DNA from 3 places in the Brevibacillus sp. SKDU10 genome. Region 1 is predicted to be linked to each of the others. Evidence: predicted binding sites of a transcription regulator. Region 1 holds the regulator's gene; each other region holds the start of a gene.

Region 1 (5,143 bases):
GGGTTTGTGTTACTGCGAAAGATACGAAGCCAAGAGATAGAATACTACTCCATTGCAGAGTTTTTTATCATGAGAAAATATCGAAAGCGTGGAATCGGTAGAAAAGTAGCATTTCGCTTATTCCATCAATTTCAGGGAGAATGGGAAATCTCCCAAATCGAACAAAATATCTCGGCACAAAAATTTTGGCGTACATTAATTTCGGAATACACAAATCATAATTATCAAGAATTCAGGCGCGAGGATTGGAATGGTCCTATTCAAAAATTCTCGACGATCGGCATACATACAGATGAGGAGAACGAGAGATAATCTAGCACCTGAAAAATGGTGCTTATTTTATTAGATCTCCTCATTCTCCTACACCAAGTTTTAGGGGATGCAGAGGCTGTAAGAGCTGATAACTGATCAGTGAAGGTGTTGCGTGATAACGTGATAAAAAGACTAGTGAATCGTCACGTTTCCTGTAATAGTAACAGGTTTTATACTAGCGTTTTGCAGAATAACAATCCAATGTGAATGTCGTGGGACGGTTACAGTAGAGCCTTTTGGATAGATTTTTTCAGCTCCGTAGGTATTTGCATTCAGTAGATACCAGCCCAATGAGTCTACTTTCTTATCAAACGTAACCGTTACGCTGCCACCTTTCGCGAGGAAAAAAGGGCCTGTGACACCAGCTTCTCCATAACCTCTATCCCATTCCTTTACCGTTAGTGCAAATGGAATAGAATATTGGCTGTAAGCATTACTACTACTAGTTACTTTTGTTGTGCTATGCTTATCTAAAGCCGCATAGCTAGTCGAGGACAGTAAGAAAACAATTGGTACTGCCAATAAAGAACAAACGATTTTGTGCATCTTGCAACCTTCCTTTCCGAAATAGGATATACAGGCTTGGAGCGGGGACAATTTAGTGTATAGTATTAATTTCTCTAAATGTAACATTTCACCTGTTGTCCTTATACCTTTTTCTTGCTGTCCTTTTGCCTGTATGAAGTGGAAAAAGGGAGCCGGTAAAGAGCGCTACAGGTAAATAGGTCAAGCTTTGCTAAAAACGAGATCATAAAAAAGAGCAGGACCATGTATATGTAGGAAAAGACACGTTTAGCGAACAAGAAAAAGGAAACTCCTAGTAAAAATGAAACGTAGGAGAGCACTGAAACGTACATATAGAAAACGGGTCAGATGCAACAAAGAGGGGGTTTAAACATGGATGTTTTATTATGGTTGATCGTTATACTTCTATTTGGTCTAAGTATTGCTGGTATTTTCTTCCCAGTGTTACCTGATACGATCATGTTATGGGGCGGTTTTTTACTATATCAATTCGCGATTGCAGAGCCTGGAGCAGGATTGCCGGTTTCCTTCTGGTGGGGAATGGGAATTTTGAGTGTGGTGTTATTTGGTGCTGACCTATTGACTAATATGTACTTTGTTAAAAAATATGGTGGCTCAAAAGCATCAGCAATCGGGTCAATATTAGGTGTTATTATTGGTGTACTTACGTTTCCGCCATTTGGTATGATTATTCTCCCATTTATATTTGTATTATTAATTGAAATGCTGATGCAAAAACAACCGGCAGAACGAGCTTTTAAGATAGCGATAGGAAGTCTTATAGGTTTCTTTAGCAGTGTCATCATGAAAATCTCTATCCAACTCATCATGATTATCTGGTTCTTTATTGTTGCTTGGTAAAACTTATTGTGGATCGTTACATTGGATTTTGAGTGTGATCCATTCCATAAAACCGAGATTGTCAAATTCTCTATCATTTACTGTAGGGAAAACGGCAATCTCGGTTTATTTGTGTTTACACATCAGGATTAGAGAAGGCTTGTTTGAAGACTTGCTTGAAGACTTGCTAAAAAAGAAACCTGTTTTAAGTGGCTATGTAGCTAATTTACACCTAAATATAAGCCAATAATAGGAGAAACACGAAAGGTATCAAGGAGCTAGGCAGAGTGGAGCATAAAATAAACCGTTACGAACAATAAATTTGAGTAGTAAAAAACTCTTGGCGAGTATGATCTTCACCAAGAGTTTGTACGTGTAAGCACGTGAGAAGTTAAAAATCCAATGCACTAGTGGAAAAGGCGGTAAACGCCAATTACTTTACCTAAAATCGTCACATTATCTAAAATGATTGGTTCTAGCTGTGAGTTTTCCGGTTGTAGACGGAAGTGAGTTTTCTCTTTAAAGAAACGTTTTACAGTTGCTTCATCCTCTTCGGTCATGGCTACCACGATATCTCCGTTATTCGCTACATTTTGTTGGCGGACAATTACATAATCGCCATCTAAAATGCCTGCTTCGATCATGCTCTCTCCCATAACGCGCAACATGAACACATTGTCAGACGTAACGATGTTTTCTGGCAATGGGAAATATTCTTCCACCTGTTCAATAGCTGTAATAGGTTGACCTGCCGTTACCTTACCAACCACTGGTACTCGAACGATGGAGCTTTCATAATCGTCCTGTAGACGAGTCTCGTCCAATAATTCAATAGCACGTGGCTTAGTAGGATCACGGCGGATTAAGCCTTTCTTTTCAAGTCTTGCGAGATGACCGTGAACAGTGGAACTGGAAGCTAGTCCTACGGCTTCACCGATTTCTCGAACAGACGGGGGATAACCTTTATCTTTTACTTCCTTACGAATAAAATCAATGATCGCTTGTTGGCGATTGGAGAGTTTGGACATTTCGAACACCTCATTCTCTCGATCCAGATATTTTCTACATTATACCATGAGAATTTGCGTTCGACAAACATTAGTTCGATTCTTTCGCTTGACAGGAATGTTTGTTCGCATTATGATGATGTTATCGAAATGAGAACAAACGTTTGCGAGGGTGATGATAATGATGGTACAATCTAGCAATTGTCAGAATCTATATAAAGATAAAACAATGACGAGTAAGAACACATTGGTACATCATAGAAAAGGGATAACGCGAGGGCAAGCAATCGTAACGTTATTGCTGATCATAGTATCTTTTGCAGCAGGCAGCATGATTTTTGGAAAAGAGAAAGTGGCTATTGCGGCTCCTCATACACAGCAGGCAGCTTTAGTCATTACAATTCAGCCAGGTGATACGCTGTGGAGTATTGCACAAGCTTATCAACAGGAATCTGGGCTATCAGCCAGAGAACTAATGGATGAGATCATGAAACAAAATCAGTTAGATAGCCCCATGATTTATGCAGGAAATAATCTAGCTATTCCAGTATACCGATAAGCGAAAGCCATAATTTATATCTCCTCTCCTTTGGTCTTGTGTTATAATAAAGAGAAGTTAGTTGAGGAGGTATCACCATTGGTTACTGATGCAGAAATAAAACGTATTAATGAATTAGCCAAGAAATCGAAGGGTGTTGGCTTAACTCCAGAAGAAAAAGCGGAGCAACAAGCTCTTCGTCAAAAATACATTGATGCTATGAAGGCTTCCTTGAAATCTAGTTTAGATTCGATCCGTTATGTAGAGGATGAGGAACCTAAGCATAAGCACTAGTCTATGTGATTTTTCCAATGATCCGTAGTAATAGTGCTGTGAAACAGGTTTTTACAAGTAAATAAGAGGCGATGGAGTTCGCCCTAAGCGCCAATAGGCTAATGACTCCTACCAGTAATATTGCTGGTAGGAGTTTATTTGTATATATGTGAAAAATAATGGATAAAGGAGAGAATGCATGTCTTTTTTAATTGTTGGACTATCAGGAATGATGGGGGCTGTATCTCGATATTTAGTAGGAGCATGGACATCGGGCTGGTGGGAGCTGTCATTTCCTTTAGGTACGCTAGTAATTAACTTGATAGGCTGTATCGGATTGGGAGTTCTCAATCAATATCTCTTAACCCGAAATCAACTGCCTGCTTGGTTTACCTTAGGAGTAGGAACAGGGTTTATTGGTTCTTTCACGACCTTTTCGACTTTTAGTGTAGAGACACTTACCCTTTGGCATCAGCATCAATATGGACTTGCCATTTGCTATGTGCTGGCCAGTCTATGGGGTGGTTTATTGATGGTATGGCTGGGTTCTTGGATAGGTACCCAATTAGCACAGAGAGGGAGCGATACTGATGCTGTTGAATAGTATAGGAGCAGCATTGGGCGGCTGTCTTGGGGCCATGGCTCGTTACGGAATCAGTTCTCTGATCAATCAGCGTTATAAAGGAATGTTCCCTTTAGCGACCTGCTGTATTAATATTTTGGGTTGTTTTTTATTAGGGGTACTAACAAGCTCTTCCTTAGCTCCATTTTTTATCGTAACGGCAGGCACAGGTTTTATGGGGGCTTTTACGACCTTTTCTACATGTAAGTGGGAGAGCTATTCATTAGTTACAACAAAACGTTACCAGATAGGATTCATATACTTGCTTATTAGTTATTCTGTGGGGATTTTATCTGCAGCACTAGGGATGCTGCTCGGGGTACATTTGTGATTTTTAAGATTATCCTTGGAATTGCTTTTTCATTTTGATAAGATAAATATTCGTTTGATGAAAAGGAGGTTAGTCATGTGACCATTCATCATCCTGCATATAAGGAAGAACAAGATCGGCTGGATAAAACAGTACATACGATTGAAAAGGAGATTGGACAGCTGCGAGAGGATTTGCGAGAGGCAACGGACGATTATGTCAAACAAGTAGTCAATTCCTCGAAAGCTAGGGATCTCTTTCATCTGGAAAGCTCTGTGAAAAAGCCTTACTTTGGTCGAGTAGATTTCATGAAAGACGAAACCTATGAAATGGATTCCGTATATATTGGAAAGCGTGGGATTGTAGAACGCGACACAATGGATAGTGTTGTAGTAGATTGGCGTGCACCTATCGCTAGCCTTTATTATAGCGGGGAGAGCAAGGATGCTTTTTACCGAACATTACAGGGAATTGTACGTGGAGAAGTAAAGCTTAAGCGTAATTTTGCTATAGAAGATGGTCGGATTACAGGAATTTATGATGGTGCGTTAAAAGAGACGATCAATCGCGAAATCGGGACGCCAGAGGATTTTCTGGAAGAAGGTTATATTGACGAATTCTTAGCTTCTAGTCTGAATCAAAATAACGATAGTCGATTAAAGGATATCGTTGCTACCATTCAAACGGAACAGAATGATATCATACGTGCAGAAAAA
Region 2 (5,143 bases), on a different contig from region 1:
TCCGTTTTCGGGAACTACATCATTTAATGATGGTCATGATCATCAATACATTGGGGTAACTGAACCAGCCCCAACAGGTGTTCCTCACGTTCATCGCTATTATACGATTACTTCATTTGATGATGGTCATTCTCATGTAATTGAAGGTACAACCGGCCCTGCAATCCAACTACGGCGTGGAGGACATATTCATTACTTTGAAGGGTATACAACAGTAAACGGAAGACGCCCTCACACCCATCATTACAAAGGAGCAACAGAAAATGAAATCCCTTAAACATGGGGACATGATTTGCCAAGTAGTATGATATTCATTCACATTTGGAATCTAATCAAGAAGTGAGCAAAAAAAGCTCACAATCATTTGTGAGCTTTTAAATACATAGGTTCTTGACTAACACTCGGATTCAGGAGTACTTCTTCTTTGTTTACTCCGTTTTGTTGCCCCTTCTAATACCTCTTCAAATGCATCTAAAATTTCAAGAAAATGTGATGCCTCTCTAAAAACATGATCGGCAAGAAGAGGAGGAATAATGCTCTTGATTCGACAAGCTTCGATTAGATCGCGAGCAGTTTTTTTAAAATCACGGAGTTGACGGACAGACACTCTATTCTGATCAACAAACTGCGATAGTAACGGAACAGTTTGAGATTGGGGACTCATGGAATCTAAATCAATGGCTTGGTATAGAAGTTGATCAAAGTCGTGGCTAAAGTCACGAGCTTGCTCAACCAATTTCCTTTCAGAAGGATCTAGTAAGTGATTAATGAATTTAGCATGATCAGCCATAATTTTAAGAAAGAAGACATTTTCATTAATAATGGCATCCGGCAAAGGATCTAGGGTTCCGGTGTTTAATTGTTCCAAACGCCTCGCAAAGTAAGCAGCTTCTCGGCTAACATGATCCACTAATAATGGAAAGTTATTACCTCCAATTTGACAGGAGATGATCAAACCTAATACCCTTCTTTTGAAAGCCCAAATTTGATTAACATAAGGAAGAATTTGAGCATTGAACTGACATATATATTGGGGGTCGGTATCTTCTGATAAGGAAAGGGCTTGAGCTTCTATATCTTCGAATATATGGTAAAAATACTCAGCTTCATTGATTAACTGGGTATCGTCACAATTAAAACCTAGCTTCAAAAAAAGCGAATGTTCCTTCATTATCCTAGACCAAAAACGAACTTCCTCAAGTGATCTAATTACAAATGCATCCGCCATCCAATGAATCCTCCCCAACATATGTATTTCTCTAAGTTTATGCAAGAGGCGTGTCTCAAATGTCTGTTGCTCACATTCATTATTGGATAGTCGATTAAATTACTTAATGCCACACACTGTAAAATTTACTTTATATCTGCTTGTTTATTAAGTTTTACTGAACACCTCTATCATAAACTAGTAGTTTTTAAATATTTAAAGCATAATTTTATTAGACATAGGCCTGTCAGTTACTTAGACAGGCCTATTTGACATCCTCTAGCATCCCAGAGTGACTAACCTTTACCTTTCAAAATAAAATTTTCACCTCTAAAAACTAATAGCATATGATACTGAGTTTTTTCGTAACAATTTGCTCGTTTATTTATAACTAACTATCAAAAAGTGGTACTTATTTTTCTCCACACTACCACATTCTTCAACAGGTATCGGTTAAAAATTCACATTGTCTTTGGTTTACAAAATGGTTTCAAATTGAGACATAGAACTCTTACAATTCTGTCATGTAAATGTAAGGTTATCCAATATGAACTATCGAGTAAATTAATTAAACTCTGTATCGAACCTAAAAAATTAGCTATTTTAAGTTCAATCAAGTCTTCTTGAGATTTTGTTACTTTTACAGTATTGATCTCAGTAGCTGCAAAGGTAGGAACGGCACTCCACCAACCTATTTATCCTTGCAAGATTTAAATCATTAACAATGGAAGACTATAGCAGCATAACAGTTCAATTGTTTATTTATAGCGCAGGGGTAATTGTGCTCTTCACTAAAGTTGCCGAAAAAATTCAAAATATTATAGACAAATTCAGAATATTTTTATAATATACAATTGTAAATAAAATACATATCAAGGAGTGAATTGGTAATGAAAAAATTAGTTGGCATTGCTTCAGTACTTGCTTTACTAGTATCGGCTACCCCCGCAATCGCAATGGAAATTCAATCTGAAAATACTGCTGTAGCAGTAGCTTCTATTATTAGTGACAGCCGAACATTAAAACCAGAAAAGAAATATGAGACACCTACTTTTAGAGCTTCCAGTAATACCTTGACTCTTACCGTAGATCAGTCATCCGACGGTTCTATAACCCATATTAAATATACCCTCTGGGATGATACTGGAAATCAGGTTGGTAAGGTATTTAATGTGAAAAAAAATGGAACTGCCTCCACTACATGGGATGTAAAAAAGGGAAAAAAATATACTTTAGAGATGCTCAATCGTAGTACACACAATGGTATTTTCATAGAAGCCACGACTGACTTTTCTATAGAATAGGTAAAGAAAAAAGAGACCTTCCTTCTATGATGGAACAGTCTCTTTTTTTGTCCCAAATGATAGTGATATGCTCTAGCAAAAGGAATGCTTATTTGTCAAATTAATTTCATTTTCGCAACCACTATGTTAGTTTAACCGTTAATTTATCAAAATTAACCACGGGTTTACATTCAAGCAATGTAAACAGATTATATATCACAAAAAATCCCCTTCTGGTGGATTATCTCTGTTCCCTTTACAATAAGGATATACAGCATAATTAACCGCAGGGGGTTTTATTGAAAATTTTATTCTTTCTAGTAAGTCTCTATTTCTTTTTTACCAAAAAACTGTTTCAGAGCCTTGTAAACCTCTCCTTTTTCCCGAATAATCGAGTACATGAATTTCGGATCTTTAATATGACGATATGCGGACATGAGAGTGCTGTGACGATTATACTGATTGAACTCCCTAAGATATATACGGACTAACCTTAAAAATAACTTACTTCTTATTATATTCATCACAAACTGATTATGTAGTAATATCCACTACATCCTCTACAGGTATCCACCAAAAATCCTCATCATTCTTTAACTTGATTTGTTTATACGTTGAATCAAACTTCTCTACCCAGCCCCAAGCAGATTCAATTACTCCTCTGCCCTCTTTTGTTTCTTTCCACCAGCTAATTGTTAATGCGTAGTCATACTGACGCGAGTCAGATATCCTGTAGCAAAACTCGGACAACTCATCCTCTTCAATGATCGGTTTCTCGATCAGTTTCTTATCCTCGTGATACTGACGTAACATTTCTGCATGTTCTGGCAAGATGAATTTCGTTACAAGTGGATCAAGAATTTTGCTAGCCATCAAAACATCTCCTTAAATACGAATATATGTTCTTATTTTATTAGATGATGAGGAGATTATACAATGGTTAGAATTGGTACTTTAGTCCGATATACATTAAAATCCATATTTTGTAATATATTCTTGATTTTGGAAAATTAAATATGGAGGTAATACGTTTATGAAGAAGTTTGCAACTACTGTAGTTACAGCTATGAGTGTGCTTAGTCTTCTCTCTATTTCACTTCCTACTAGTGCTTATGCAGAATCCAACCCCGCAGTAGAACTAAAAGGGGAAAATAATCAAGACATTCGAGTAAATATCCCTGATGACCTCCGCGGTAAAGTTTCTGAAGAAGAAATTAATGCAATTGTAAAGCAAGCGGGTGATGCTTCTGAGATTACCATTCATGATGTGTTTGAAGCTGAAAATTCTACTCCCCGGTCTACTCCCAAAAGCAACACCACCCCAAGCGAGATCGCTCCTCAAGGAGTGTTTACTTATTATGATTCTCCTGTGTTAAGAACGACTCGAAGCGATCAACCAACCCAAGCAATACAAATTATTTCGGTGGCGAGAGGCCAAACAATAACCCTTACTTCAAAAGAAGCAAGTAAGGTAAGTTCCCAAACTAGAATAAAGTCAAGCGTTACAGCAGGAGCAAATACTCCAGCATCAGCAGCTAGTGAAGTTGAATCACAAATTGGGGTAGAAGTTTCCAAAGAGTTCACTGTACAAGAAGAATTCAAAGGACCTTCAGAAGGCTCTGCATATAACACTCGTGTCTTTTACTGGACTGGCTTTTATGACGAAGGCACGTGGACAATGGACGAGAGAAATCGCTTTACTGATAATATAGTTGCTACTCACAAAGGTAATTTTAAGAAGCCCACAAGATGGTTACAATGGTCTCAGGACTATAAATAATAAAGAGAATGCGCCTTCTGGCGCATTTTTGATTTTTCTTAATTTTGTTATTATGGAATCAATTAACTATTTAGGGAGGGCGATACATATGGAGAAGAAACCTTCACTTTATTCTCTACTTGGCTTGGTATTGTTATTATATTTAGCATTGATTGCCACTTGGTATTTATTTTTACACGTTAACCCAGTAGATAAAACGGTTTATGTTAAGGATTCTAAGGAATCACGAGTCCACATTTCAACAACACAATCTGGGGATATATGGATATACAACGAGGATGATGCGACTATTAGTTTTATCGAAAACCCAAAAACAACCAAAAAAATTAATGTAATCAACTATGATTTTCGCAATCCAGGCAGATACAGATAAGGGAAACCCTACTTTTTTTAAGAGAAACATAATAAGTTAGATAAAAAAACAGAAAAGCCCTCCAACGGTTTAATTTCCGCCGGAGAGCTTTTCTGTTTTTTTATGACTTATTTATTTGATAAAGGAATATCTAAACTACCTGCTTTTCCCTTAAGGCTTACCCAAGAATTAACCGTTTTCTTTAGACCATTAAGTATGACATATTCCACTTCCCAATCAGATTTCCAACCTTTTCCATCACTAATCAAAGTTAGGGACCGAATTTCCCCAACATCTGTTCCAGAAAGATAGAACGTTTCAAGATCTCCTTGTTCAAAAGTACCATTTAACTCTTTCGTAAAAGAACCTTTCGATCCCCTGATAGTAACTTTAATATTTGAGTCAGTTCCCGCATCTGTAGATTCAGAGGTCTTAATTTCCAAAGTGTAATTTTTTTGAGCTTTTTGAACTTCTGAAACCTGATGAGCAGCAAACGAAGATGCAGGAGCGACTGACAACAA
Region 3 (5,143 bases), on a different contig from region 1:
ATTTCTTTTCCGATTTGACTGTAAATAGAGACGATTTGCATGCTTCCTTATCGGTCTATAATGGCTTTGACACTTTAGGATTTTTATCTGTTAGGGTAGAGGATCAGGTAGATTTATCAGCAAGTGGATTTGTAAAATTCCATGACAGCTTGTCAGGTATGCTGCTAGTCCATAAAACCCACATGCATGGCAGCTTGAATGTGGTGTATGCATCCCATCTTGCCGCTTCCCTTCACGTTCGGATTGCAGAAGATGAGCAATTAAAAGCAAAACTAGCAGTAAAGTCTAGAAACAATCTTTTATCAAATTTATCTATTTATCCTAAATTTGATGTTCCTTCTCATATATTTGTTCTCTCTGGATATATTACAGGACACTTAGCTATTCCCTATCAGAAAGGAAAGGATGTACCTTCTTTTGTCACTATTAGGGTAAAAGCTGTCTCAGATTTAGAGAGTTTGAATCAGGTTCAATCAGGATATTTAGGGTCAAGTATTCAGGTTCGCACTAGTAGACAACATGATTTTCCTTCTACATTGGCCGTTCAATTACAAGACAGATCCGAATGTTCTGGTCACTTGGTGGTAAACGCCTTAGGGAAAGCTGATGTAGAAGGCCAAATTAGTGCCCGTAAAATGCGTTACGCCTTTCTGTGGTGTTTCTTTGCCGTTCGATTATCGGACTCTGCTTCAGTAGACAGTAATCTGATCGTTCGAGTAGCTGATGGAAATGATTTGCATTCAACAATTTCCATCAGAGTATTTTCAAATGCCAATCTTTTAAGTCATGTCGCTGTCAGACGAGAGGATTTCTCTGAATTGCTTTCCTTACTCCTCCTAAAAGAGCATCGTAATCTCTTAGGAACAATGGCTATTCGGGTTCAAAATAATGCCGATATTTGGTCATCTATGGAAATATGGGAAAAATCCTTACTGAGCGGAAGTATTAGCGTACGAAAGAACATTGACTCCGATCTCTCATGCTCATGTATCATTAACGTATACAGTGAGATTGAAAGTCATATTGATGTCGTAGCTGAATATGGGTATGTCTTTATTATGTAAGAGTAATAACCTCTGTCCTTCGTGGCAGGGGTTAATTTTTTACTCATTTTACTTATATTAAAAGATGTTAAAATACATGTGATGCCTGATGTACAAAATCGTTTCACGCAAGTCCAGTCTTAAGCATCGAAAACGATGCAACTTTCCCTAGCCTATACGAGGATCAGCCTTGAACTTTACGTAACGTTTACAGACAAAAAGAAGGTGAAATGAGCATGGATGCGAATGTGATGATCGCCATCATTGGAGGAGCAGTATCCCTTAGTACAGGTATTATCGGTTATATATCTGGCCGCAATAACAATCAAAAAGAAGTTAGTATCTCAGATCGTCAATTATTATCGCAAGCTGAACAGACATTTCGAGCAGAATTGCGAGAGGAATTGCGAATCTACAAGGAAGAAATCAAGGCATTAAAACAAGAGATTGAGGTATTACGGCAAGAAAACTTCAAACTTCTGACGGAAAACAGATCGCTTAATACAAAAGTGGAATCGTTAATGCTGCGTTTAGATGGGGATCACACTGATTAGAAATGAGGATAAGCTATGATCGATACAAAATCAGCAGAGGGGAATGAAAAGGACTTGAAACGAAAGGGAGGGGCCATTTGAATGCTGACCAAAGCCTTGATTGATCTTACTCGTAACGGTTATGTAACTGATAATACCTGGGCTGAAAAAGTAAAAAGTCGAATGTTAGCTCTGAGTAAGCGTAGCTTTCTTATGATGTTGGTATTACAACGTATCCGAACAGGTGAAGGCAAATGACAGATTTTATATTGGAAAAAGCTCAGCTACTTATTTTATTAGCCTTCTTAACAGAATCCTTAACAGAAATAATAAAAGGATTGTTTTCGAAGTGGGTTAAAGACCAAATGACTTATTCTATTTCCATCTTAATAGGAATTATCCTCTGCTATGCTTTTGAGCTGAATCTTTTTGGCCTCCAACATATGTGGAAACATGTCTCTATCATTTCGGCTGGACTAATTGTGAGCCGAGGAGCCAATTATGTGCATAGCTTTGTCAAGATTGTAGGCATGCTACAAAAAGGACGCTAGTTGATACTAACAGCATATTTGCAAGCAGCTTAAGAATGTATCATGTTACTTTTCCAAAAACGATAGTTGGTAGAAAAGAAAAAAGAGCTAATGGCGATTGATTCGTTATTGGCTCTTTTTATGTATGCGAAGAAATGCTTTTTTAACTAGTGAGAACGTACATTCCTGCTTCTGGGTAATTTATAAGTGGAAATATCGTGCAACTTTTCAAAAGGTTGTATCGACTACTATAGTATTTGCTACTGAAGGACTATTACCTTAGATGTAAAAATATAGTTGATACCTTGGGTCTTAAACGTACAATCTGCTTTTAGTCCTGTAATACTTTAGGTGATAAGTCCTTGCAAATCAAGATTTACTGATCTAAAAGTACGCCAGAGTGGAGTTGTAACAAACAAAGATCTTAGCAAGGGGAGGTGAAAATACGAGTTGAAAAAACAAATGTAGAGAATTAGGGGATTTTCTTACTTATACATATACTTCCTAAGAATAAATTACTAAGGTTAGTTAGATCATGTCAGCATTTACTTATATATAGAAGTGAAATCCTTTGGTATCAACTATCCATCAATGACAACACGCAATATGCAACAAAATTAAGAGTTCTCTATTCTTCTAATACCTAATATGCACAAATATAAGTTTCTCTAGTAACCAATTATCAAAGTTGATTAGCTCTCATAATATTTGTAGTCGTTAGGAGGATTTATGATATGGAAAAAGCCAAAGGCACTGAGGAAATCCTAGATATTGGAATTTTAAACCCAATATTTGATTTTGTGTTGTCAGGGGTCCACATAGCAGATAGAGAGGATGTAAAGCATGATTCTATTGTAAGAATATTAACTGCAATGAATAAAGGAGCTATTAAAAAGGATCTCTTTACTTTTTCTCATACGGTAATTAGAAGAACTGTCATGGATTACTACCGGAAAAAAAGACGAATGATTATACAGAAAAGTACGATGGTTCATTTTTGTGATGGGACCGACGATGAAAAAGGATCGACTGTTGATCATTTCTATGGTGTAGATTATGAAGCGGGCTACGGATTGGCTGATGTGCGCAATGATTATCTGTTTCATAAACACCTATTTACAAACCAAGAACAGAAGATTATTAGCTACATGCTATTTACCGAAGACGGAATAGATATGAAGCCAACGCAAATTTCCAATCAATTAGGGTTAAATAAGTCCCACGCCTCACGAGCCATGAACAAACTTAAGCACGTATGTTTGGTGTGATTCTGATAAAAAGAGGAGACGAAATCCATTCCATAATAAATATATCATTATGCTAATAAATCTGCAATCTAACTAGGAGGAATTTTCGCAACTTTTTAAAGACATAAAACGACAATATTTAGCAAAAAAGCAAAAAAACATGAATTTCTAGTAAAAATGTATACCAAGTACAGCAAATATTTAGATTTATTGCATCTTTTCAATGATATAGATCGACTACTTTTACTATAAATGAAAATTTACCAGACATGTAGGTATGCGATCTATGCCAGGGTCGGATGACGAGCTTACCCCGATCATTATTTTTACATGAGCATTTTATGATACACGATTACCTAAAGAAAGCATGAAGGAGAGTTAACCCAATGTTAGCTAGATATGTAGTAGGCGGAAGATTAGACCCTCCCTATTATCCTACCAAGACAAGAGCCCATTTTATCGGAAGAGATATTTATATAAAAGGGATGAGAAGCTCTGGTACTAAGAGAGTAATTACCGATACTTTTCATTTATCACACGATGTAGAGCTGTATGCGATATCTATAAAATCCGATATTATCACACCCTCAGATTATTGGAATCTTCTCATTGGGAACGAATTGATTGCTAAAAATATTTATTGTAAAAACTTTGAAGAGGGACTCTATTTTCAAGTCGCTCACCCTATTAAGGCCGGGACTATATGTAAATTAGAATTCTATACAGAGGCTGGCGACAGAAAACAAATAGAGGTTATGTTTCATCTTCTCTGTGATCCAGAAGCTGAACCAATTTTGACTGGAACCGTTGATAATGGAAATTATCCCGATCCGCTACCTCCTGATCCGGTTCCCGTACCCATTCCGGATGACGATGATACTTGTAAAAATCCAATTGTATGGAAGCCGTATGCAACAGCAGCAGAAGCTGAAAAATGGTGTAATAGCATAAATATTGATGCTAATTTTCAACGAAATGTTTACGCAGCTAATTATGTAACAGAAGGACTTGTTCATCTTTTGAATCACTGTTGCGGCTTCAAAACCATGATCACTAAACATAAACTCACGATAAATATCAAGGATGCAAAAGGCGCAAATGGTTACTTTAATCCTCCCACTGGAGAGGTTGTTGTGAACAAAAAATACGATTTTGCCAATGCGGATAAGATTGCACTAGCAGAATATCAATCTGGCCAAAAATCGTCTCCTCATAAATTACGAACGATTATCCATGAAATAGGTCATTGGCTACATTTTCATAATGTAGGGGCTGATCAATTTTACCGATTTTCAGCGCTTGATCCTGACAATTATGGTCCGAAAACCATCTTGTCGTACTCAGAGGCTACTTATATTGGGAATCATCTCTGTAGCTATGCGACCAGTTGGTATCCAATCGAATTAATTCCAGAGGCATTTACGGCGAAAGTGACCGATATCCCCATCGACCCGAAGATACAAGAATGGTACCAGCAATACGGTGGATATGAATGTAATAACTGGAAGGGGGGATAGCAATGGATTTTACGATACCTTGTGTTTTTTGTAAATATTTAAATCGTGATAGCAGGACAAAAATGAGTTGTATGGCCTTTCCTAATGGGATTCCCAAGCAAATCCAAGAATTAAGGGTGATTCATACAACTCCGTTTGAGGGTGATAACGGAATCATGTATGAGCCCTTAGATGAGACAATGGACTATTTTCTTTATTTTTCGGGAGAGGTTAGAGAGTAAAGGAATGAACAACGCATCGGGAGTGGATTAAATGAAAAAAGAGATAGGACAA

What was found. Region 1 encodes LexA, which represses DNA repair genes until DNA is damaged. Its sites were predicted from a motif close to CGAACATATGTTCG; they were not measured.
Region 2: the regulator LexA is predicted to act here: its motif matches at 3,383-3,396, upstream of AYJ08_RS17440 (YolD-like family protein).
Region 3: the regulator LexA is predicted to act here: its motif matches at 2,760-2,773, upstream of AYJ08_RS09450 (sigma-70 RNA polymerase sigma factor region 4 domain-containing protein).

Annotation. Positions count from the first base shown of each region.
Region 1 covers NZ_LSSO01000090.1:67,057-72,199, forward strand. The annotation lists gene AYJ08_RS05665 (GNAT family N-acetyltransferase) at 1-312, shown strand, start outside; gene AYJ08_RS05670 (hypothetical protein) at 445-858, opposite strand; gene AYJ08_RS05675 (DUF456 domain-containing protein) at 1,210-1,698, shown strand; gene lexA (transcriptional repressor LexA) at 2,085-2,705, opposite strand; gene yneA (cell division suppressor protein YneA) at 2,866-3,243, shown strand; gene AYJ08_RS05690 (DUF896 domain-containing protein) at 3,322-3,516, shown strand; fluoride riboswitch at 3,575-3,634, shown strand; gene crcB (fluoride efflux transporter CrcB) at 3,695-4,099, shown strand; gene AYJ08_RS05700 (fluoride efflux transporter FluC) at 4,086-4,448, shown strand; gene AYJ08_RS05705 (HelD family protein) at 4,526-5,143, shown strand, end outside.
Region 2 covers NZ_LSSO01000184.1:544-5,686, reverse strand. The annotation lists gene AYJ08_RS17460 (YmaF family protein) at 1-277, shown strand, start outside; gene AYJ08_RS17455 (DUF2935 domain-containing protein) at 395-1,228, opposite strand; gene AYJ08_RS17450 (hypothetical protein) at 2,098-2,511, shown strand; partial or broken gene AYJ08_RS24575 (sporulation protein YhbH) at 2,808-2,960, opposite strand; gene AYJ08_RS17440 (YolD-like family protein) at 3,025-3,363, opposite strand; gene AYJ08_RS17435 (hypothetical protein) at 3,524-4,270, shown strand; gene AYJ08_RS17430 (hypothetical protein) at 4,359-4,643, shown strand; gene AYJ08_RS17425 (PLAT/LH2 domain-containing protein) at 4,751-5,143, opposite strand, start outside.
Region 3 covers NZ_LSSO01000142.1:7,323-12,465, forward strand. The annotation lists gene AYJ08_RS09435 (DNRLRE domain-containing protein) at 1-1,064, shown strand, start outside; gene AYJ08_RS09440 (coiled-coil domain-containing protein) at 1,280-1,597, shown strand; gene AYJ08_RS23505 (hypothetical protein) at 1,679-1,834, shown strand; gene AYJ08_RS09445 (hypothetical protein) at 1,831-2,127, shown strand; gene AYJ08_RS09450 (sigma-70 RNA polymerase sigma factor region 4 domain-containing protein) at 2,841-3,374, shown strand; gene AYJ08_RS09455 (hypothetical protein) at 3,740-4,870, shown strand; gene AYJ08_RS09460 (hypothetical protein) at 4,933-5,091, shown strand; gene AYJ08_RS09465 (hypothetical protein) at 5,123-5,143, shown strand, end outside.